DNA from 4 places in the Desulfosporomusa polytropa genome. Region 1 is predicted to be linked to each of the others. Evidence: riboswitches for the same ligand, from Rfam matches in the RefSeq annotation. Region 1 holds a riboswitch; each other region holds the start of a gene.
The links. Region 1 has a riboswitch for cobalamin ahead of cobI (precorrin-2 C(20)-methyltransferase). Riboswitches for the same ligand answer to the same signal wherever they lie in the genome.

Region 1 (5,552 bases):
GGCTGGTGAGCGGTGGCTGCCAGACTGATGGAGCTGTGCCAGTTGCCGAGCATATTGACCGCTTGGCTGAACTTAAGCAAAACAAGCGGTTTAACATGCATGTCGGACTGGTAAGTGCTGCTGTTATTGAGCAAGTGGCAACTGTAGCGGATTGTGTATCCTTTGACTTTCTCGCTGATAACACCACTATTCGGGAGGTGTTTGGCAATAACCGCACTGTTGATGATTATATAGCCTGCTACCAGGCACTCAGGCAAAAGGTTAAGGTAATGCCGCATATCTGCATTGGCCTTAAGGGCGGTGAAATCAGCGGCGAATACCACGCGTTAGAGCTGCTCAGGGAGCTTGGTGCTGAGACACTGACCTTTATTGTATTTATGCCGACGCGTGGTACCCGATTTGCCGACAGGCAGCCACCCAACCTGTTAGAGACTGCCAGTCTGTTAAGTCATGCCAGACTAACCTTTCCCCATATCCCGCTCCATCTTGGCTGCATGCGACCTGGTGGGCATTATCGAGAGGAACTAGATAAATGGGCTGTTCGGATTGGTTTTGATGTGATTGTCAATCCGGCCCCGGCGGCCGTGAGGTTGGCCGAAAAACTGGGACTTACTCTGAGCCGGGGAGAGGAGTGCTGCGTATTATGAGCCTATGGAAGTTGTCAGCAGGTACGGCCTGCGTAGTAGGTAAAAAACAGCTCAAGACAGATGTACTCCCAACTACTGCTTACATTATGTTGGGGGAAAAATGCCAGAACAGTTGCCGGTTTTGCGCCCAGTCCAGAGACAGTTCAGCCCGGACAGATATGTTATCCCGGGTCACTTGGCCGGAATTTTTGAGGCAGGAAGCTGTGCAGGCAGTCGGTGCAGCTTTTCAGGCTGGTCAAATTAAGCGGGCTTGCCTCCAGGTTGTCAAGGGCAGCCAAAGTTGGCAGACAAGTATTGCTGCGCTGGCGGCCTTAAGTCAGGAATGCAGTGTGCCTGTTTGTATCTCCGCCGACATAGAGACAGTAGCTCAGGCCCAAGAACTGCTTGATAGGGGGGCAGACCGCATCTCACTTGCACTGGATGCCGCTACGGCTGAACTCTATCATGAGGTAAAAGGCGGTCAGTGGGTCAAACGCTGGGAACTCTTAAAAAGCTGCGCTCATGAACTAACCGGCAGGGTTAGCACTCACCTGATTGTCGGCCTGGGTGAGACGGAAGAGGAAATGATTACCACAATTGCAAACTGCCAGGATAATGGCATACAAGTGGGCCTATTTGCCTTCACTCCCGTACGGGGCACCGCTTGGGAAGATAAATCGCCGCCTGCTATTGGTCAGTATCGCCGCGTTCAGATTGCACACTTTCTCTTAAAACAAGGCTATAGCCGGGATGTCTTTCACTATCAGGACGGCAAGTTGACCAGAATTAGTCTGTCCCGAGCAGAAATGGTGACTGGATTAGCAGATGGCAAAGCCTTTGAAACCAGCGGCTGTACTGACTGTAACCGGCCTTATTATAATGAACGCCCCGGCGGGGTTATGTATAACTATCCCCGGCCGCTTACCCCGGTAGAGGTTAAACAGGCGTTGCTGGAAAGCGGACTGATACCTGGCGATATCCCGCAGTAAAGAAGTTTGCAGGCGCAGGTAGGTGAGGCATTGACAACGCTTCACCACTAACGTTTAACTTCCGCTTTTGCCAACACCTCACCTACCTGAAAAAGCCGTTAACATGTTGTATATAGTGCTGACACCAGAGCTAAGCGAAAGCGAGGAATCTGACATGAAGTGGCGAGTTATCAATAGCGGCATTGGTCGGGCCGCCGATAATATGGCGATCGATGAAGCAATATTAAAAGCACATGCTGCAGGCCAAGTGCCGCCGACCATCCGTTTTTACGGCTGGCAGCCAGCGGCGGTCAGTGTAGGCTATTTTCAAAAAGCCTCAGCTGAGGTTGATATTAGCGGGTGCCGCCAACGGGGAATTGACGTTGTCCGACGATTGACTGGGGGTCGTGCCGTTCTGCATGACGCTGAATTAACCTACAGCTTAGTTGTCAGCGAGACGCATCCGCTTGTTCCGCATACCATCACAGCCTCGTATCGTTTTTTTAGTCAGGGCTTGCTGGACGGACTTAGAGTGCTGGGCATTGAGGCCCAGATGAGCATGCCTAAGGCTGCTTATAGCCAGACCAAGTGCCGTCATCACGCGTCAGCTGCCTGTTTTGATGCGCCTTCTCATTATGAGGTCACTTTTGATGGACGTAAAATAATCGGTAGCGCCCAAGTTCGCAAAGAGGGCGTTATTTTGCAGCATGGCTCAATTTTATTGCGTTTTGAGCCTCAACAGGTAGCCTCTTTGCTTAATCTTCCAACCCCGGAAGCCAAAGCTACAGTAGCTAAGATGCTTGCCAAACGCGCGATCTCGCTAGCTGAAGCAGCTAACCGGGAAATCAGCTGGGAAGAGGCCTGCAAGGCAATCCACACAGCCTTTGGTCCGGCTTTAGGTGTGGAACTGACAGCTGACAGCCTGAGTCAAGCCGAACGAGAAATGGCACAAGAACTGGCTGCGACCAAATACACGCAAGATACATGGAACCTATTACGTTGAAGGAGATGGAGGGACGGTTCCCTTTGTTTCCTAAAGGAGGATAAACATGGGCTATGATGTGGCTGTCATTGGCGGCGGTCCAGGCGGCTATGTGGCTGCTATCCGCGTTGCCCATTTGGGCGGCAGGGTACTGTTAATTGAAAAAGATAACCTAGGCGGAGTGTGTCTAAACCGTGGCTGCATCCCCACCAAGACCTTGCTGAAAAGTGCGGAAAAGTGGCAGGACTTAGTGCGGTGTGCTGAATTTGGTTTAAGGGCCGAGGCTATCGGCTTTGATTTTAATGCCATTATTGAACGGAAAAACAAAGTAGTGACAGGACTCAGAGGCGGTATTGAGCAGTTGGTTAAGAGTAATGACATTGCGGTAATTCGCGGTGTTGCTGCAGTAACCAGCCCTCAACGACTGGTAATCAGCACTGAGACAGGACAAGAAACGGTTGATGGTAGTAAAATAATTATTGCTACCGGCTCAACGCCCAGCAGTATTCCGGTTCCGGGGCATCAATTGTCAGCGGTTATCACAAGTGATGAATTGCTAGAGCTGACTGAAGTACCTAAGAGCATGCTGGTCATTGGTGCCGGCGTAGTAGGTATTGAGTTTAGCGCGATAATGAAGGCCTTTGGCTGTGAGGTAATAGTAGTTGAAATGCTGCCAACTATATTACCAATGCTAGATGGTGACCTAATCAAACGCATGGGACTAAGCCTGCGCAAACAGGGGATTAAAACTCTGGCTGGAACCAAAGTGATGGCTATCGAAGAAGCTGCTGGCGGCGTGGTAGTAAAAGTCGATACCGGCAAAGGCGTCCAGGAATTCCTGGTAGAAAAGGTGCTTGTTGCCGCAGGTCGCAGTCCGGTGACCGAAGGGCTGGGGTTAGATACGCTAGGCGTGACTTTTGACCATACAGGTATTAAGGTTAATGAACGAATGGAAACCAATATAGCAGGTGTTTATGCGATTGGCGATGTTACCGGACAGAGCATGTTGGCCCATACGGCGTCAACGGCCGGCCTGGTAGCGGCTGAAAACGCTATGGGGCTGAATTCAGTTATGGACTATAGCGCAATACCTAGTTGCATATTTACCACACCGGAAATCGCTATGGTTGGTTTGACCGAAGAAGCAGCTAAGGCGCAAAATCTTGAGTTCAAGTCCAGTAAATTTAACTTTGCCGCCAATGGTAAAGCGGTAACAATGGGCGAAACTGATGGACTGGTGAAGATTATTGCCGAGACAGCTACCGGCAAAGTGGTGGGAATGCATATTATGGGGCCGCATGCCAGTGACCTTATTATGGAAGGTACCCTGGCAATTAGAAATAGATTAACAGCTAAAGACATTGCGCATACCATTCACCCTCACCCTACATTGTCAGAAAGTATTATGGAAAGTGCGCATGGCATTTATGGTGAGAGTATTCACCAGGCTAAGTTGAAGCTAAAGAAGTAACCATAAATTGCTTGACTTTTTATATGTTTAATCATACAATTTAGGTAATTACATAAGGAACAGGTGCCCGATTGGGCTTAATAGGGAAGCCGGTTAAAAGCCGGCACGGTCCCGCCGCTGTGATGGGGAGCCAATTTGCAACAAGCCACTGAAATAGAACACTATTTTGGGAAGGCGCAGATTAGCTATGATCCTAAGTCAGAAGAACTGCCTGTTTGACAATCACCGTTTAACCTACGAGCGATGGGGAGGGGATTTGTGCGCCAACTTTAGGCAAACAATCTCTGTTATCTCCATTGGGTGGTAACAGAGATTTTATTTACGTTAAGGAGTTGTTTATAATATGGCAGGAATTTTTTACGGCGTCGGCGTAGGGCCTGGCGATCCCGAATTACTAACTTTGAAAGCAATTAACGCTATTAAAACAGCAGATGTAATCATTGCTCCCCGGACAGAGAAAAAGGACGAAAGCACGGCAATGTCTATCGCCCGGCCTTATATTCAGGAAGCCAGCGAGGTTTTGGAATTGGTATTTCCAATGAATTATAATGTGCAAGCTCTGTCAGATGCCTGGGTAAACAATAAAAAGACTATCTTGGCTCTGTTGGATGCCGGTAAAAAAGTAGTCTTTCTGACATTGGGCGATCCTATGCTGTATAGTACCTATATGTATGTGCAACGCTTACTGGAAGATTCCGGTCATGAGATTATCAATATTCCGGGAGTTAACTCCTTCTCAGCCATTGGCAATCGATTGGGGGTGGCACTCGCGGAGGGCGGCGACATTCTGAGCATTGTGCCAGCGACCATTGATAATGAACGATTAGAAAGGGTACTGGCTGTCTCAGACAATGTTGTACTTATGAAAGTATACAAAAACTTTAACGAGATTGTTGAAAAATTGCATAAACATGGCATGGTGGAAAACGCTGTTATGGTTTCCAAATGTGGTTTGGAAGGCGAAGAAATCATCTATGATCTAGCTGCTAACGGCAGTAAAAAAGTGAACTATCTGTCAACCATCCTAACGAAACGCTCCAAAGTGAGTAAACACGCACTGGCATGAGCAACGGCTCGCTAACAGCGCTGCTTCAACGCAAGCAAGCTAAGGTTCGGTTGGCAGGGTTCGTCCTCTTAGCCGCTATGGTGCTGTTTACCTTAGCGGCTATCGGGTTTGGCCGGGCAGATATTAGTATGGCTGATGCGGCTGCCGTAATCTATGGCCAATTGACAGGTAGTCCGGAGGCTTATGCTCATATCAATGCAGCCAAGATGGCTATTATTTGGGATATCCGCCTGCCACGTATTTTGGCAGCCATTGCAGTTGGCGGGGGTCTGGCAGTGGCCGGTGTTGTCTTTCAGGCACTGTTAATGAATCCACTTGCTGATTCGTATACTATGGGCGTATCAACCGGGGCAGCATTTGGTGCTAGTGTGGCCATTTATCTCAACATCTTCACACAAGGTGGCCTGCCGGTAACCTTATTTGCTTTCGGCGGGGCGGT
Region 2 (5,552 bases), 2.4 Mb from region 1:
TGTTTTTTGAGTATCCCAATTTAGACCATACATGTTATATCGTTCACTAATAGCCCACTTTCCGGTTGAATAGGTATATTTATCACCAAATGAATATCTTTTGTTAAAAGATAGAACAGACTTAACATTATTGTTTTTATTATCATAGATTAGATTTAGATTATTACGTATATCATCATATTTATACAACATGTAGCTCGAACCGTTCACATTGAACCGCGGACGATTGGTTTGCAGATTGGTATAAGACCAGTTAAAGGTCAAGTCATCATTTAGCTGGGTTGTATAATAAAAACTGTCCTTAGTGCCTTTATATAAGCCATAAGGCTGAATTGCAGCATTAGTTGATTTATTAGTGATATTATCTCTTGAAGTCCTGTCAACCGCAGCAATATATTCTCGTTTGAGATAAATAGCGCTGTTACCAAGTTCTGAGCTTACAGACCAGTTTTTATTATAGTTGCCACCTGAGATACCCACAGTACTTTGCTGCTTGCTCCCCGGTTTTTTGGTGATAATGTTTACTACACCGGCTAACGCTTCCGATCCATATAGTGTAGAACCTGCGCCCTTAATAATTTCAATTTTCTCGACCGCTTCCAGTGGAATTCCACCAGACCCGTTATAATTCAATAAATTGATCGGGGCACCGTTGACCAAAACCAATGTTCCCTTATCAAGACCACGGACCATCGTTCTGCTGGGAGACATACCATAGTCAGTACCTGTCGGTCCATAGGACATGCTGTTAAAGCCAATGGTATGTTCTAACGCGTCAAAAACATTTACAGCGCCAGTTTCTTTTAGTTCTTGAGCAGTAATTACTGTTACTGACGCTGGTGTATCCAGATCTCTGGTTTCACTGCGTTGGGCCGTAACAACCACCGAATCTAATGTAAATTTATCTGTATCATCGGTTGTTGCCGCCCAAACACTACTTGCAGGAAAGTATACGCTGTTAGCAAGTAACATTCCTAAGCAAACCTTTTTCCATAAATTTGACTTGGCAAGATTTTTTTTCTTCAATGGAAAAACTCCTCTCAAAAATTTAATAAATTACCCTTTATCACTAACCTAACTTAACTATTGGTTGTGCATTCTTCGTAACAAATACAAAAAGTATGGAACTCCTAAAATTGCCGTCATAATGCCTACGCGTATTTCGGATGGACACAGCAATATCCGTCCCAGTGTATCGCAAATCAGTAAAAACATGCCGCCGGCCAATGCGCTAAAGGGTAACAGGATACGGTGATCCGGCCCCACAAGCATGCGAGCGATATGTGGAATTACCAAGCCAACAAACCCGATATTGCCACTGACACATACCGCCGTAGCCGTGGTCATGGAAGCAACTAGCAATAAAAGTACTCTAATGGGAACAATCGCCATCCCAACAGCTCTAGCCTCTGTTTCACCAAGGACGAGAGTGTTAAGCTGGCGTGCTAACAATAACAGCACGCTAATACCTATGCTAATAGGCCAAAAAGCTAGGTAAACATGCTCCCAACGCCTAAAGTCAAGACCACCAACCATCCAGAATAGATATTGCTGCATTTTTTGTTCGTTGATATAGGTTAAGATACCAGAATTTATTGCTCCTAAAATCATACTTACGGCAACGCCTGCCAACAAAAGTGCCATCACCGGAATCTTTCCTTGCCGTATTACCAGAAACACAGTAATACTGACAGCCACTATCGCACCGATAAAAGCGCAAAGCGGCATGTAAAAAAGATTCAAAAAGCCACTTCCTGAAGCAATGGCAATCATAGCACCGGTAGCCGCGCCACTTGATACACCGATAATACCCGGATCTGCTAAATAGTTTCCAAAAACACCTTGCATGACTGCACCAGAAACAGCCAGCGCCGCACCTACCAGGAGACCCACCAACGTTCGTGGCATACGTATTTGCCAAAGAATAGCTTGTTGCTCTAATGTAAAATCGTCCGCGCTGAATCCAGGCAGATACAGTTGGTAACCTACTACAGCAATAGTTCCAGTTAAGGAAATATCCACCTGTCCAAGAGTAAGAGATAAAATTATTACAAGAAAAAAGTATACCAACAATACAATAATTTTTCTCTGATTCCGTCTATATAGATTCCGCATGATGACCTTCTTTATGTAAAATTAAAAAAGCTCCGGATAGGCTGTTTTGGCAAACACCTCAATACTTTCAACAACATGCTGTGAGGCTACATAGCGATACCGGTCAGAAACAAGTTTTACTTGATTATTGCGGACTGCGGCAACATTCTCCAAAGCCGGGTCAGTAATAATTTGCTGCCGGTAGGTATCAACATCACTTCGTCTGTCATAATTCCATGTTGGTAACATAAATATATCAGGATTTACGGCAATAATTTGCTCTTTGGAAAGACGATTTTCTCCTTGATCTATCCCTTCCTGGAGAGCACCGTTACGCAAATGGGCATATCTAAATATATCTGCTAACAGATTATTTTTACTGCCGATAACACCGATAAAGTCAAAGGCCATACAACATTTGTTTTTATCTGGTGTAACTGGGGCTAGTTTTTTTTCAAGCTGTCGCAAGCGTTCCTCCATTTGGTCAATGATAATTTGACCTTTGGTCTCTTCGCCCACCACTTGAGCAATATTCCTTACTTTTTGTTTTACTTCTGCCACAGTTTTGGGGCTTTTGGAAATATATACAGGAATTCCAACTTCGCGCAGTGTTTGTACCGCTTCCGGGCGCAGGTTGGAGGCCGCTGCTATAATCAGATCTGGTTTGAGTGCAATGAGCGCTTCGGCATAGGGTACGGCCCTTTGGGTCACTTTGGCAGCTTGTTCAGAGGTAATAAAAGTTATTCCCGGGTCATCGGCCCAGCGGCTAAAAGCAAGGATTCTTTCCATTGTAACAAGCTCCACCAACATCTCATCTGAACTATACGCAAGCGACACGATACGTTTTGGCTTGTCTGCCAGCAGCATGGTATATCCACTATCATCTGTTACAACATAACCACCTTGGTAGTTTAACGGTTTGTCGCTAGCCTGTCTGACCGGGCAACCGGAAAGTAATAAACACAGCACACTAATACTGAACAAACACACTAACTTCTTCCTGCTTAGGCTGCTTGTTAGCCTCATTTATTCACCTAACACCTCCTTTCAGTAAATGATCTGTCTAAGTAAAAGACGCCGATCATAATCGACTCACAACTATTAAGGTGTTTATAAGAATGTTACTAAATAAGAAACTCCCGGCTACCATGGCAGCCGGGAGAATTTCTACAGCATAAAACCAAATAAAAGCTCCTGGTCTATGACCAGGAGTAAATTCAGCAAAGCAACATAGCTTACTTGGATTAACTCCAAGCAAAGCAGACGCAACTGTAATCTCCTCCCCATCACGCGTGGGTAAAACGGCGATCTTTAGACAGGCAGTTCTCCTGGCTCTGGATCATAGCTCGCCCAAACCTTCCCAAGATTTTCATCCCAGTGGTATTCCTCGGGTTTACTCCCCATTACAGTGGCGGGACCGCGCCGGTGTTACACCGGTCTTCCCTATTAAGCCCCTAAGGGCACCTGACTCAACTATATTCATCTGCAGCTAATTTTATCACTTTTTGCCAGGTAGTGTCAAATAACTTGTTGTAGGACTCACTTCCATTACAGCGGCTGAACTACGCCACCTTTCATAATCTGGTGCAACTTTCGCTGCTCAGAGCCCACTTCTTGAAATAGTTATTATGTAATTTTGGATAAAATTCCTTATTTCCCAGTATTTAGAAGAAATATTCCATACCGATGCGAATATTTCTTCCTGGGGAACTCCACCATTGTTCATTTGGGGTCGTACTCCAATTGTACCGAGCATTAGAATGCTCCGCATAGAATTTATCAAAGATATTATTCACTTTCACAAATGCTTTAATATCTTTGTTTACTTGATAATTCAAACCAATATCCCATAACCAGTAGGTAGTTGCCGGAAAGAAATTATCCACAGCATCAGCCGTTTGGGGGCCAAGTCTATCTATTATGCCTTTTCCTACAAGAGAAACATCCCATTTACCGGCAGTGTAATCAGCGCCAATATTCCATGCACCTTTCGGAACATATCCATCCACATTTGCCGCTCTTTGTGCTGTTGCATCTACATTTGTATGCACATACCCAACATAAGCACTCAGTGCCTTGGAAAATTGCTTCCGCAATTGAATATCCCAGCCATCTGACTTTTCGTCTCCAACATTTGTATACTTAGGCGCAACATAGCCGATCCTATCTTTAGAGTCCCGTTTAAAAACATGCGCTGAAGCAACAAAAGTATCATCAATTCTATGGTTAATACCAATTTCAGAAGTATGTCCGGTTTCCGGCTTAATATTAGGATTACCATATTTTACACTATATAAATTGGTTGGGGAAGGCGGAATAAAATACTCGCTATACCCTACATACATATTGGTTTTATTGTTAAATTTATATCCTAAGTTAACACTTGGAGTAGTGTGATTACCAAAGCCGGAGTTATCATCATAACGTACGCCGCCAGTTAATTTCCATTGATTGGTAATATTCCATTGATCTTGCAGATAAAGTGCGCGATTCGTTAATTTTTTGTCATTAAAAGAAATTACTTTGTCTTCAGTGAATTCAAATCCAGTTGTTAAGACATGAATATTTTTAAAGCTTTTTGTAAACTGATCAGAAATTCTTGTTGTTTTAACTTTTGTTGCATATAGGCTACCACTATCTTGCTGATATAAATCATCATACATATTAGTGCTAATTGAAAATTGATTGGTGGTACTGTCGTCAAAGCGAGTATTATAAATCAATTTTCCATTATAATTATCTGTTCTACCAGATTTAAATCGTTTATCCCACAAAGACATAAATTTATAATCAGCTTTATAAGTATCATATGTTAAGGTCAAATCTGATTTATCGCCAAACTCTTTTGTAAGTTTAAAGCTTGTCGTATCGGCATTCAAAGCTGTCGGTGTCGTAACTCCTTTGCCATCTTTAAAGTCGCCCAGCAAATTCTTTTGTGCAAAAACCCGCCAGGACCAGTCATCTTGACGGCCTTCATTCATAAATGAATAAGTTTCGGCACTGTAGCTTCCACCTTCCACCTTTAATTTAGATTTGTTTCCATCTACTTTTTTGGTAATAATATTGATAACCCCGCCTTTGGCGTCAGATCCGTACAAGGTAGAAGCAGAACCTTTCAACACTTCAATTCGTTCAATATTATCTAAGTTGTTAAACATGGTTGCAGAGAACTTTGCACCTGCGGAATTAACTTTTACACCATCAACTAAAACAACAACTTCTTCCGCACCATTAATTCTTAGTCCATTACTGCTATTATACCCAGCCAAACTGTAGTTGCTAATACTAACACCTGGCACTTCTCTCAATGCATCTGATAAATTTGTATAATGCTTTTTTTCTATGTCTTTACTTGTAATAACAGTAATATTGGCATTCGCATCAAATTCTTTTACTGGTGTTTTCGTTGCTGTTACGACCACTTCATCAAAAAAGTATTCTTTTGATTCTTCCGCGTG
Region 3 (5,552 bases), 2.5 Mb from region 1:
AGGAACTGCAGGCAGTGACCAGCTGCCAGGTTGCTAGTCGTTTGCAACAAGAGAATATTGAACTCGTGTCATTTGCCAGGCTGAGTAACAGTAAAGGGTGATGAATTTGAAGGTAGTAGTAACTGGTGGCGCTGGTTTTATCGGTTCGCACACTGTGGATAAGATGATAGACAGAGGCTGGGAAGTTGTCATAATTGACAATTTGAGTACTGGATTACGAGCCAATGTTAATATTGGAGCCAGGCTTGTTCAAATGGATATATTGGATAATACATTGGTAGAGTTGTTTTCACGGGAAAAATTTGACTGTGTTTTGCATCTTGCTGCGCAGACGGCTGTGCCTTATTCGATTGAGCATCCTGATATTGATTGTCAGGTTAATTTACTCGGCTTGGTGAATGTAATGGAAGCCTGCCGTAAAACAGGCGTCAAACGCGTGGCCATTGCCTCCAGCGCCGCTGTATATGGCGATGCTGCCAGTCTGCCGATTACTGAAGATATGGAGCTTAAGCCAGGGTCCTTTTATGGTCTGACCAAGTGCACCAGTGAGAAGTATCTTGCGTTATACAGCCAGATATACCATATTGATTATGTTGCTCTCCGGTATGCCAATGTGTATGGAGAACGTCAGGGAGATGGCGGCGAAGGCGGGGTAGTGAGCATCTTTACCCGCAAAATAGCGGAAGAGCAGCCTATGTATGTCTTTGGTGATGGTGGTCAAACAAGGGACTTTATTTATGTCGGTGATGTGGCTGAGGCGAATTGCCAAGCGCTTACTGCGCCGTTGTCAGCGGTAAACCGGGTATATAATGTCAGTACGCAGACGCAGACTAGTGTCAATGACCTTGCCGCACTATTAAATAAAGCGGCTGCTAAATCAGCAAAACCGAATTACTTGCCAGCAAGAGACGGCGATATCTATCATTCTACGTTGTCTAACAAGGCGGCTGTTACTCTTCTTGGCTGGAAGCCGGCGATGCCGCTTGCTGATGGTTTGGGTCGGACTTACCATTCCATCAAGGAAAAACTATAAAAGATATGGAAGAAAATCACCCAAGATAAGCAGCGGGTGATTTTTTTGCAACTGTGTAATCTTTTGGCAGGAAAGGGCGTACTTAATTAATTTTGATAATAATTGTCTTGTTAGCAGGAAAATAGTCAAGTATATGGAATTATACCACTAACATAATTTGATAGTGTAAGGGAATGGGTGCTTTGTGCTTAATAGGGAAGTCTGGTGTAATACCGGCACGGTCCCGCCACTGTAATGGGGATGCCTCCTAAATTTGCCACTGGGAAACCGGGAAGGCTTAGGGCGGCGATGAACCAGAGTCAGGAGACCTGCCTGTTCTAACACACGCCGTTAGGACCTACGGAAGATAGGCAGGTGTGGGTACAATAATCAGGCAAAATTTATGTATTGTTTGGTATTATACCCCCTGCTAAGGGGGTTTTTCTATTGTCTGACAAGCAAATGCGCAAAGGAATAACTACAGGGACTTGTGCAGCCGCAGCGGCCAAGGCGGCAGTAATGGCTTGGCAAGGTCAGCAGGTTGCTGCAGTTGAGGTCATTTCGCCGCAAGGCATAATGCTGGTAGCACCAATAGCCGAAAGTCATGCGCTGACACATGGTGGTGTTGGCTGGGTAATTAAGGATGCTGGTGATGATCCGGATATTACGAATGGGGTTAAAATTGCAGCTGAAGTAATTATAACTGATCAACCAGGTATTATTATCAGGGCCGGTGAGGGCGTAGGGACGGTGACAAAGCCGGGTCTGGCTATGCCGGTAGGCGAACCGGCTGTAAACCCTGGACCGCGTACTATGATTACGCAAGCAGTTAATGATTGTTTGCCAGCAGGCAAAGGTGCTATTGTTACTATTTCGGTTCCCAACGGGGAGGCATTAGCTGCTAGAACGCTCAATCCCATATTAGGAATTGTCGGCGGTTTATCCATTATTGGTACTACCGGGATTGTTGAACCCATGTCTGAAGAAGCTTTTAAGAATTCGCTAGTTCCTCAGATCAGTGTGGTGCAGGCGCTGGGATATGACGAAATCGTTTTTGCGCCTGGGAAGATTGGACAGGATATTGCCATTAATCGGTATGGTTTGCCAGCAGAAACGGTTGTGCAAACTAGCAATTTTATGGGGCATATGTTGGAACATGCCGTGAAGTATGGAATGCGGCAGGTGCTTTTGTTTGGTCATCTAGGTAAAATTGTTAAGGTGTCAGCCGGAATATTTCACACTCATAATCGAATGGCTGATGCCCGGATGGAAACATTAGCTGCCTATTTGGCTGTCAGCGGGGCGCCACAGGCTGCCATTGAAGAGATATTGTCTTCGACTACAACAGAAGCAGCTATGCCAATTATTGCTCGCTATAATATGAATAAGGTATATAATTTATTAGCTGAAAGGGCTAGTGCCAGAGCGATGCGTTATGTGTTTGGTGATTTAACCGTGGGGACAGTCATCGTGACTTTGAAGGGAGAGATACTGGGCCTTGATCAGACGGCCCGGGAAATTGGAGGCCATTTAGGATGGAATGTACCTATCGAATAATTATTGTCGGTATTGGTCCCGGTTCGCCTGATTATATGTTGCCAATAGCCAGCCGGACAATTGCAGCGGCTACTATTTTGGTCGGTAGCCAACGGGCGCTGGATACGTTTGCGTCGATTAATCAGGTTACCAAGGTGATTGATAAAGATATTAGCGGTGTGCTTGATTTTATTGAGCAGCAGCTTGCCAGTCAGGATGTAGTTGTTATGGTATCAGGTGATCCCGGGTTTTACAGTATGTTGACTGCGCTGAGAAAGCGTTTTGTCGCAGAATGTCTTACTGTTATCCCAGGGATTAGTTCAGTGCAGCTTGCTTTTGCGCGAGTGGCTGAGGTTTGGCAAGACGCGGCTTTAATCAGTATGCATGGCCGTAAGGCGGCTGATGACGTACTATGCTATCATCCTGGATATAAGTTGGGGATATTAACAGATACGCAGCATAATCCTGCGAACATTGCTGGTATTTTGTTAGAACATGGTTGGCCTACGAATGCTTGTGTATGGTTATGTACCAACCTGTCCTATGATAATGAAGAAGTAGTTGCTACGACGTTGGCTGAGACAAAAACAATTGCTGGATTTGAACATAGTGTAATGGTGGTGAAATCATGACGCAGAGACTAGGGATTCCAGACAGCCAGTTTATTCGTGGCGATATTCCGATGACGAAGCAGGAAATTAGGATATTAACATTAGCAAAAGCCATTATTGCCACTAACGATACTGTCATTGACATTGGTGCAGGTACAGGCTCGCTGTCTGTAGAAGCTGCTTTATTAGCCGAACAGGGCAAAGTATTTGCGATTGAACGGGAAGCAGAAGGTATTGAATTAATTAAGGCTAATGCCGCTAAATTTAAAGCTAGTAATGTTGAGGCCATACTGGGAGCCGCCCCTGAGGCCCTAAATGGATTGCCAGCTGCTGATGTTATTTTAATTGGTGGTAGCGGTGGGCTTTTGCCAGATATACTAGCATGTGCTGATAAGTTGCTTAAACCGGGTGGCCGGCTGGTGATAACAGCCGTCACGGTGGAAACGCTGTCAACTGCGCTCCATATTATGAGAGCTAAAAAGGAATACAGCGTGGATGCCTGCGCTGTCCAGGTAACCCGAATTCAACCAGTAGGTACCAGTAATATGTTCAAGGCACTTAATCCGATATACATAATCGCTTGTAGTAAATAGGTCCAGGCTGGGTTATAACAGCCTAAGAAGAAGGGAGATATACTAATGAACGTTTTTTTTGTTGGAGCCGGTCCGGGCGACCCGGAACTAATTACTGTCAAAGGCCAACGGCTTTTGGGACAGGCCGATATCATTATTTATGCTGGCTCATTGGTCAATCCGGCACTGCTTTCACTGGCTAAAAATGGTGCCGCCATCTATAACAGCGCATCAATGACGCTGGATGAGGTTATTGCTGTTATGGAACAAGGGGTAAAAGAAAACAAACTGGTAGTTAGACTCCACACAGGGGATCCCAGCATTTATGGTGCCATCCAGGAACAAATGGATAAATTGGCAGTTAGCAATATTTCCTTTGAGGTTATCCCCGGAGTTAGTTCTTTCCTGGCTACTGCAGCTGCCTTAAAACAGGAATATACCTTGCCGGATGTATCTCAGACGGTGATTATTACCCGGTTAGAAGGCCGTACTCCTGTACCTGAAAAAGAAAAGCTAGTTAAGTTGGCCAGTCATGAAGCAACCATGTGCATCTTTTTGAGTGTGCATATGCTGGACAATGTTGTAAAAGAGCTAATAGATGGTGGTTATACCAAAGAAACGCCGGTAGCTATTGTGCAAAAGGCCTCCTGGCCGGATCAGAAAATCTACCGTAGTACCTTGGCTGACATTGCCCAGCTTGCGCGGGAAAATAATATTGACCGCACGGCCATGATTGTTGTTGGCAAGGTTTTAAGCACAGATTACGCTTTATCCAGGCTCTATGCTCCTGAATTTGGACATATGTTCAGGGAGGCCAAGTAGGCTGTGAAAATAGCAGTCATTTCAGTAACTAATAAAGGCGCTGAATTAGCCGGCAGGATAGCGCCCCTTATCGGAACTGAAGTTGATATTTATGCCAAGATTGGGCGCAACCCGCGCAATGAACCTCATACCTACTGTCGTTTAAGTGATTTGGTAGGCGAACTGTTTTCAAACTATAATGGTTTGCTTTTTATTATGGCAACAGGTATTGTTGTGAGGGTAATTGCGCCCTATGTCAAGGATAAACGATTTGACCCGGCGGTAGTGGTTATGGATGATGGCGGTAATTTTGCGATTAGCCTGTTGTCAGGTCATATTGGCGGTGCCAATGAGCTGGCTCAGTTGGTGGGGGAGGCTGCCGGAGCCGCGCCGGTTATTACGACAGCTACGGATGTCGCAAAATTACCAGCAGCCGATGTGCTTGCCGTCAAACTTAACTTAGTGATAGAACCGTTTAATTCCCTAAAAATAATCAATTCGGCCATTGTTAATGGCGACAAAGTGACGTTTTTCCTGGATAGCGAATTGGCCGAACAAGAGAAATATACTTGTTTAGCAGCGAAACAAGGGGTTGTATTAGCTGATAGCAGTGAATTGGCTCTTATTGAGGAATATGATGCAGCCATAGTAATTACCGACAGGATACTCAGTATTTCCAAACCACATCTGTATTTGCGTCCAGGCAGCTTAGCCATTGGTATTGGTTGCCGTCGTGGTACGACCAGCACTGAAATTTTGTCGGCTATCAATCAGGCCTGTCAGGCTGCTAAATGCAGTGTTAAGAGTGTGGCAATAATTGGGAGTACAGTAGTCAAAGCAGACGAAATTGGTCTATTGGCAGCTGCGCAGCAATTGGCGGTTCCTATTAAATTTTTTGCCAATGAGCAGTTGCAAGAATGTATTGAACAACATGCCTTGTCGTTATCAAATTTTGTTAAAGAAAAGATAGGAGTGGGAAATGTATGCGAACCAGCAGCAATTCTAGCGGGGAAAACCAGC
Region 4 (5,552 bases), 610 kb from region 1:
TATCGTTGTACCAAGCTGCTATTTCCGCTTTTTCAGACTCACTGAGTACCAGGGGACGCGAATCGGCAATATAGCTATACGCATCAAAAAGGTGATACCCTACCGGTGATAAACCAGTCACCGTCTGACTGGGAGCCCAGCACATAGCAAAAAGAAACTGTTTTTGACCGCGTTCTGGCGATACATCAAACACATAATGCGCATATAGCAAATAGCCGACGGCAAGACTGAGCAGCAGCCCAGCCAGCCGTTTGTTGCCTACAGGCGCCTTACGGCGCTTGTAGGTTAACCCAGTCAGAACCAGCAATACGGGGATATCCAAAAATAACAGGATATCTTCGGCCTGACTCATAGACCAAATACTGCTGCCAAGATTAGTTAGGTTGGCAGCCTGACTTACCACATGCACCGAGAGAAAGGTGCCAAAGGCCCTAAAATGCCAGAGATCAAAGAGAAAGAGCAATGAAAGCAGGCTATTGCCTAATAGCAATAGCCAAAAATGATGCTGACCTTTCAGCAAACAAACCAAAGATAGCGGTATTACAATAAAGGCCAGATAGACATTATAGGTAGGTACAATCGACCAGACATCCCCGAAAGCGGCCTTGAAAAATTCTGTGCAATTTACCACACCAATTAAGAAAACTGATTTAAACAATAAAGCACACAGGGTACTGAGCCATAACAGCCAAAACTCATATGCATTTGTCATAGCTGCTTAATCTCTAACATCCTTGCTTTGCCTTAGCGCACCCGGTCCGTCCTGCGCCACAGCAACTTCGGCCTCGCCGAAGGTTTTCATATCATTTAGCATATGTAACGTGGCGTTAATTACTGACATCCCGAGGGCCGCCCCGGTTCCCTCTCCCAGATTCATTTTTAGCTGAATATAGGCCGATACGTCAAGCAACGCTAATGCCTTCTCATGGGCTGGCTCGGCAGCAAAGTGCGAGCCTAGCAAATAGGGCTTGACACCTGGCGCCAGGTTTACAGCAAGCAATGCGGCAGCACTGGTGGCCAAGCCATCCAGCACTACTGCCGCTCGCCCGGCAGCAGCCCCCAGAATAATGCCAACTAAACCCGCTATAGCTAAACCACCCACTTTAGTCAGAATATCCAGCGCATCAGTAGCATTTGGCCGGTTGACTGCTACGGCTGTATTGACAAGTTCTGACTCCTGCCCGGTCAAGCCCGGCAGTGGCCCATCATGGTAGCAAGCGACAACCGCCATACCCGCAACCAGGCCAGCCTGCCCCATTTCACCCAAGCCGATCACCTGGCAGCCGCGCGCAATCTCTGTGCGGGCCATTCTTATCCCTACTTCAATCGCTTGCAGCGCTTGTTCACGGGTCATAGCCGGGCCCTCCATACTATTTTGACTGCCATACGTGATCTTTTCCTGACATACTACCGGAGATAACGGCAACTCGGCAGCAACGCCAATATCCACCACAATTAGCTTGGCCTGAACATGGGCAGCAAACACCTGGATCGGTGCCTTTCCCTGGCCGAAAACTTGCAGTCGTGCAGCTGTTGGCAGCAGTTGCTGCTCAATTGCGTCTGCTATACCATTATCAGCGGCCATAATAATGATACTTTTTTCCAGTGAGCGCGGTCGGCTATTCCCGGTAATGCCTGCAAGCTTACAGGCGATATGTTCGAACGAGTACAAACTATGTAACGGCTTAGTTAGATTATCGACTCTTAGTTGACACCGCTCCATTGCTACCTTATCCAGTGGTTTTATGGCTGCAATTAGTTCTTCAAGCATTAGTTTTACCTCCCAGATTATTGAGCATTTTAATAGCTATATAGAGCATATCAACAACCATGGAAGCACCAATTCCCTCCCCTAGCCTGACCCCCAATTCCAAACAAGCTTCTAGCTGCAGATGACGTAATGCAATAATATGAGCCGGTTCGCCAGAAAGGTGCGATGCAAACATATACTCTTTACTCAGGGGCTCAATGGCATTAGCGATTAAAGCCGCAGCAGTAGTGTTAAGTCCGTCGATGACAACAGCGCAGCGATTGGCAGCTGATCCGAGGATTACGCCAGCTAGTGCACCTAATTCAAAACCGCCCACTTTGGCTAAAACATCCAAGCCATCCTGTGGATTGGGCTTATTAACAGCTAAGGCTTGACCAACAATCTCCATCTTGGTCTTAAGCCGGCTGTCTGATATCCCGGTTCCCCGCCCAGTTACTTTTTCCGGAGTTAGACCGGTAAACGCTCCGACAATAGCGGCACTGGATGTTGTATTACCAATACCCATCTCCCCCAAACTAAAGCAGCGAAAACCGTGCCTCACTCGGTCATTAACAATTTCGATACCTGTTTCCACCGCCTGTATGGCCTGCTCACGCGTCATTGCCGGGCCTTGGGTGAAGTCCTGCGTGCCATAGGCAATCTTTCGATGCCACAGTCCGGGAACATACGACATGTCCCCAGCCACGCCCATATCAACCACAACCATATCCGCCCCGCAGAAGTTGGCAAAAGCATTGGCACTCGCGCCTTTGGAGATAAGATAATTGGCTGTCATATGAATCGTTGTTTCGATTGGATAAGCACTCACCACACGTCTAGCCACTCCATGGTCAGCTGAAGCTACCACCATACAAGCCTTTGGCAGTGTAGGCCTTAGTTCACCTGTTATTCCGGCATACTTTTGTACCATCTCTTCCAATCGGCCCAGACTGCCTGCTGACTGTAATAAGCCAGCCAAGCTAGCCTGTACCTGTTCTTTGATTGCTGTATCTGGAGCCATAATCTTCACTAACGTTTCTTGCAGTACGCTCATAATACCTCCTGTTGTTAGATAATAAAAGTAAAAGGCTTTTTTGGTTAAGCCCAAAAAAGCCTTCTTGTCCATGAAGGATGGTTCTGCGATTAAGGCAGGTCTCCTGGCTCCCGGTTCATCAGCTCTTACGCCTTCCCCTTGACGAGTGGCCATGTAAGATCTCCCCGGTACAGTGGTGGGCCCGCGCCTATGTATAGTCTATAGTCTCCCTATACTCAGACTTCCCTATTCTCCCCCTAGAGGGCACCTTATCCGTAAAATATGTATAATTTTATGGTCATTATAACAGACGGCCTTACTACCGTCAATGGTGAAATCCAGTTTTACTGCTTTACTCAATAAAATAAGCTTTTGAGTACTTGTGAACCTTTGCGTACTTTGCGGTAACCACCTTAAGATAGGCTTGATTGAGGTTGTATCGGTTTGTAAAACAACAAAGGACACAAAGAGTTATGGTGAGGGGGTTTTACTTTTGTCATTGCCACAAAAGTAACAAAAAGTCTAGGACCAAAGCCTCCAAAAGCTGAAAAGCCAGGCGGTATTCCTAAAATCCGTAAACTACGCTCAAACAGTACGGATTTTCTTACGGAATACCACCCGGCTTTTCTCCTGCGGAACACTTTTTCCGGCAAAGGCCGGGGAGGCACGGGGGTTACGGGGATACCACTTTGGTAATTAAGATACTGTTAACCCTTTGCGTACTTTGAATACTTTGTGTGCTTTGCGGTAACAATCCTTAAACTGAGCTTGGTTATGGGCTATGGGGTTAGGGTTGTTAACCACTAAGGACACAAAGAGCGCAAAGGGGTACGAAAGTGGAAGTCAGGAAGCAACGAGACGTTCTTTTTGCTTCCATTTGCCTAAGCGGAAGTTTACCGCCAGCAACGATGGATTATCTGGAATACAAGAAAAGGGGGTTTACTTTTGTCATTGCCACAAAAGTAACAAAAAGTCTAGGCCTAAAGCCTCCAAAAGCTGAAAAGCCAGGCGATATTCCTAAAATCCGTAAACTCGCTACGCTCAAACAGTACGGATTTTCTTACGGAATACCGCCCGGCTTTTCTCCTGCGGAGCGCTTTTTCCGGCAAAGGCCGGGGAGGCACGGGGGTTACGGGGATACCACTTTGGCAATTAGGACACCGCTAACCCTTTGCGTACTTTGCGGTAACACTCCTTAAACTGAGCTTGGTTTTGGGCTATGGGGTTAGGGTTGTTAACCACAAAGGACACAAAGAGCGCAAAGGGGTACGAAAGTGGAAGTCAGGAAGCAACGAGACGTTCTTTTTGCTTCCATTTGCCTAAGCGGAAGTTTACCGCCAGCAACGATGGATTATCTGGAATACAAGAAAGGGGGTTTTACTTTTGTCATTGCCACAAAAGTAACAAAAAGTCTAGGCCCTGAGCCTCCAAAAGCTGAAAAGCCGGGCGATATTCCTAAAATCCGTAAACTCGCTACGCTCAAACAGTACGGATTTTCTTACGGAATACCGCCCAGCTTTTCTCCTGCGGAACGCTTTTTCCGGCAAAGGCCGGGGAGGCACGGGGGTTACGGGGATACCACTTTGGCAATTAGGATACCGTTAACCCTTTGCGTACTTTGCGGTAACAATCCTTAAACTGAGCTTGGTTTTGGGCTATGGGGTTAGGGTTGTTAACCACAAAGGACACAAAGAGCGCAAAGGGGTACGAAAGTGGAAGTCAGGAAGCAACAAGACGTTCTTTTTGCTTCCATTTGCCTAAGCGGAAGTTTACCGCCAGCAACGATGGATTATCTGGAATACAAGAAAAGGGATTTTACTTTTGTCATTGCCACAAAAGTAACAAAAAGTCTAGGCCCTGAGCCTCCAAAAGCTGAAAAGCCGGACGATATTCCTAAAATCCGTAAACTCGCTACGCTCAAACAGTACGGATTTTCTTACGGAATACCGCCCGGCTTTTCTCCTGCGGAACGCTTTTTCCGGCAAAGGCCGAGGAGGCACGGGGGTTACGGGGTTACCACTTTGGCAATTAGGAGGATACCGTTAACCCTTTGCGTACTTTGAATACTTTGTGTACTTTGCGGTAACACTCCTTAAACTGAGCTTGGTTTTGGGCTATGGGGTTAGGGTTGTTAACCACAAAGGACACAAAGGGCGCAAAGGGGTACGAAAGTGGAAGTCAGGAAGCAACGAGACGTTCTTTTTGCTTCCATTTGCCTAAGCGGAAGTTTACCGCCAGCAACGATGGATTATCTGGAATACAAGAAAAGGGGTTTTACTTTTGTCATTGCCACAAAAGTAACAAAAAGTCTAGGCCCTGAGCCTCCAAAAGCTGAAAAGCCGGGCGATATTCCTAAAATCCGTAAACTCGCTACGCTCAAACAGTACGGATTTTCTTACGGAATACCGCCCGGCTTTTCTCCTGCGGAGCGCTTTTTCCGGCAAAGGCCGCGGAGGTACGGGGGTTACGGGGTTACGGGGTTACGGGGTTACGGGGTTACGTGAATTACGTGGGATGTCGATACTATCGTTCAATCCGGGGAACGTTATTCTTTCCATCTGGAAAAAAATAAGCAGCCGCTCTAAATGAGCGACTGCTTATTTTGCCTGCTGCTTAAACCGTTTACGGTTTCACAGTGGCTTTAAACATTTGCTTACCATCTTTCATTTCAATGATGACAGCACTTTTTACAGCATCATGGGTGGCATTTAACGTAGTAGAGCCAGTTACGGTCATAAAATCCTTAGTCGCAGCTAATGCTTCACGGAT

Region 2: another riboswitch for cobalamin. It lies ahead of ACZ449_RS08435 (ABC transporter substrate-binding protein); the one in region 1 lies ahead of cobI (precorrin-2 C(20)-methyltransferase).
Region 3: another riboswitch for cobalamin. It lies ahead of cbiD (cobalt-precorrin-5B (C(1))-methyltransferase CbiD); the one in region 1 lies ahead of cobI (precorrin-2 C(20)-methyltransferase).
Region 4: another riboswitch for cobalamin. It lies ahead of cobT (nicotinate-nucleotide--dimethylbenzimidazole phosphoribosyltransferase); the one in region 1 lies ahead of cobI (precorrin-2 C(20)-methyltransferase).

What each region holds. Positions count from the first base shown of each region.
Region 1 covers NZ_AP042400.1:3,827,777-3,833,328, reverse strand. Annotated here, with positions in the region: gene ACZ449_RS19555 (radical SAM protein) at 1-647, shown strand, start outside; gene ACZ449_RS19550 (radical SAM protein) at 644-1,615, shown strand; gene ACZ449_RS19545 (lipoate--protein ligase family protein) at 1,770-2,597, shown strand; gene lpdA (dihydrolipoyl dehydrogenase) at 2,644-4,047, shown strand; cobalamin riboswitch at 4,092-4,276, shown strand; gene cobI (precorrin-2 C(20)-methyltransferase) at 4,391-5,113, shown strand; gene ACZ449_RS19530 (FecCD family ABC transporter permease) at 5,110-5,552, shown strand, end outside.
Region 2 covers NZ_AP042400.1:1,403,730-1,409,281, reverse strand. Annotated here, with positions in the region: gene ACZ449_RS08445 (TonB-dependent receptor plug domain-containing protein) at 1-1,026, opposite strand, end outside; gene ACZ449_RS08440 (FecCD family ABC transporter permease) at 1,084-2,115, opposite strand; gene ACZ449_RS08435 (ABC transporter substrate-binding protein) at 2,137-3,120, opposite strand; cobalamin riboswitch at 3,396-3,577, opposite strand; gene ACZ449_RS08430 (TonB-dependent receptor plug domain-containing protein) at 3,759-5,552, opposite strand, start outside.
Region 3 covers NZ_AP042400.1:724,566-730,117, forward strand. Annotated here, with positions in the region: gene ACZ449_RS05105 (ChbG/HpnK family deacetylase) at 1-101, shown strand, start outside; gene ACZ449_RS05110 (NAD-dependent epimerase/dehydratase family protein) at 107-1,033, shown strand; cobalamin riboswitch at 1,192-1,363, shown strand; gene cbiD (cobalt-precorrin-5B (C(1))-methyltransferase CbiD) at 1,475-2,569, shown strand; gene cbiE (precorrin-6y C5,15-methyltransferase (decarboxylating) subunit CbiE) at 2,548-3,180, shown strand; gene cbiT (precorrin-6Y C5,15-methyltransferase (decarboxylating) subunit CbiT) at 3,177-3,752, shown strand; gene cobM (precorrin-4 C(11)-methyltransferase) at 3,798-4,553, shown strand; gene ACZ449_RS05135 (cobalt-precorrin 5A hydrolase) at 4,557-5,552, shown strand, end outside.
Region 4 covers NZ_AP042400.1:3,216,658-3,222,209, forward strand. Annotated here, with positions in the region: gene ACZ449_RS16895 (LTA synthase family protein) at 1-712, opposite strand, end outside; gene ACZ449_RS16900 (nicotinate-nucleotide--dimethylbenzimidazole phosphoribosyltransferase) at 719-1,771, opposite strand; gene cobT (nicotinate-nucleotide--dimethylbenzimidazole phosphoribosyltransferase) at 1,764-2,804, opposite strand; cobalamin riboswitch at 2,881-3,070, opposite strand; gene ACZ449_RS16910 (hypothetical protein) at 4,058-4,420, shown strand; gene ACZ449_RS16915 (hypothetical protein) at 4,496-4,846, shown strand; gene ACZ449_RS16920 (ABC transporter substrate-binding protein) at 5,406-5,552, opposite strand, start outside.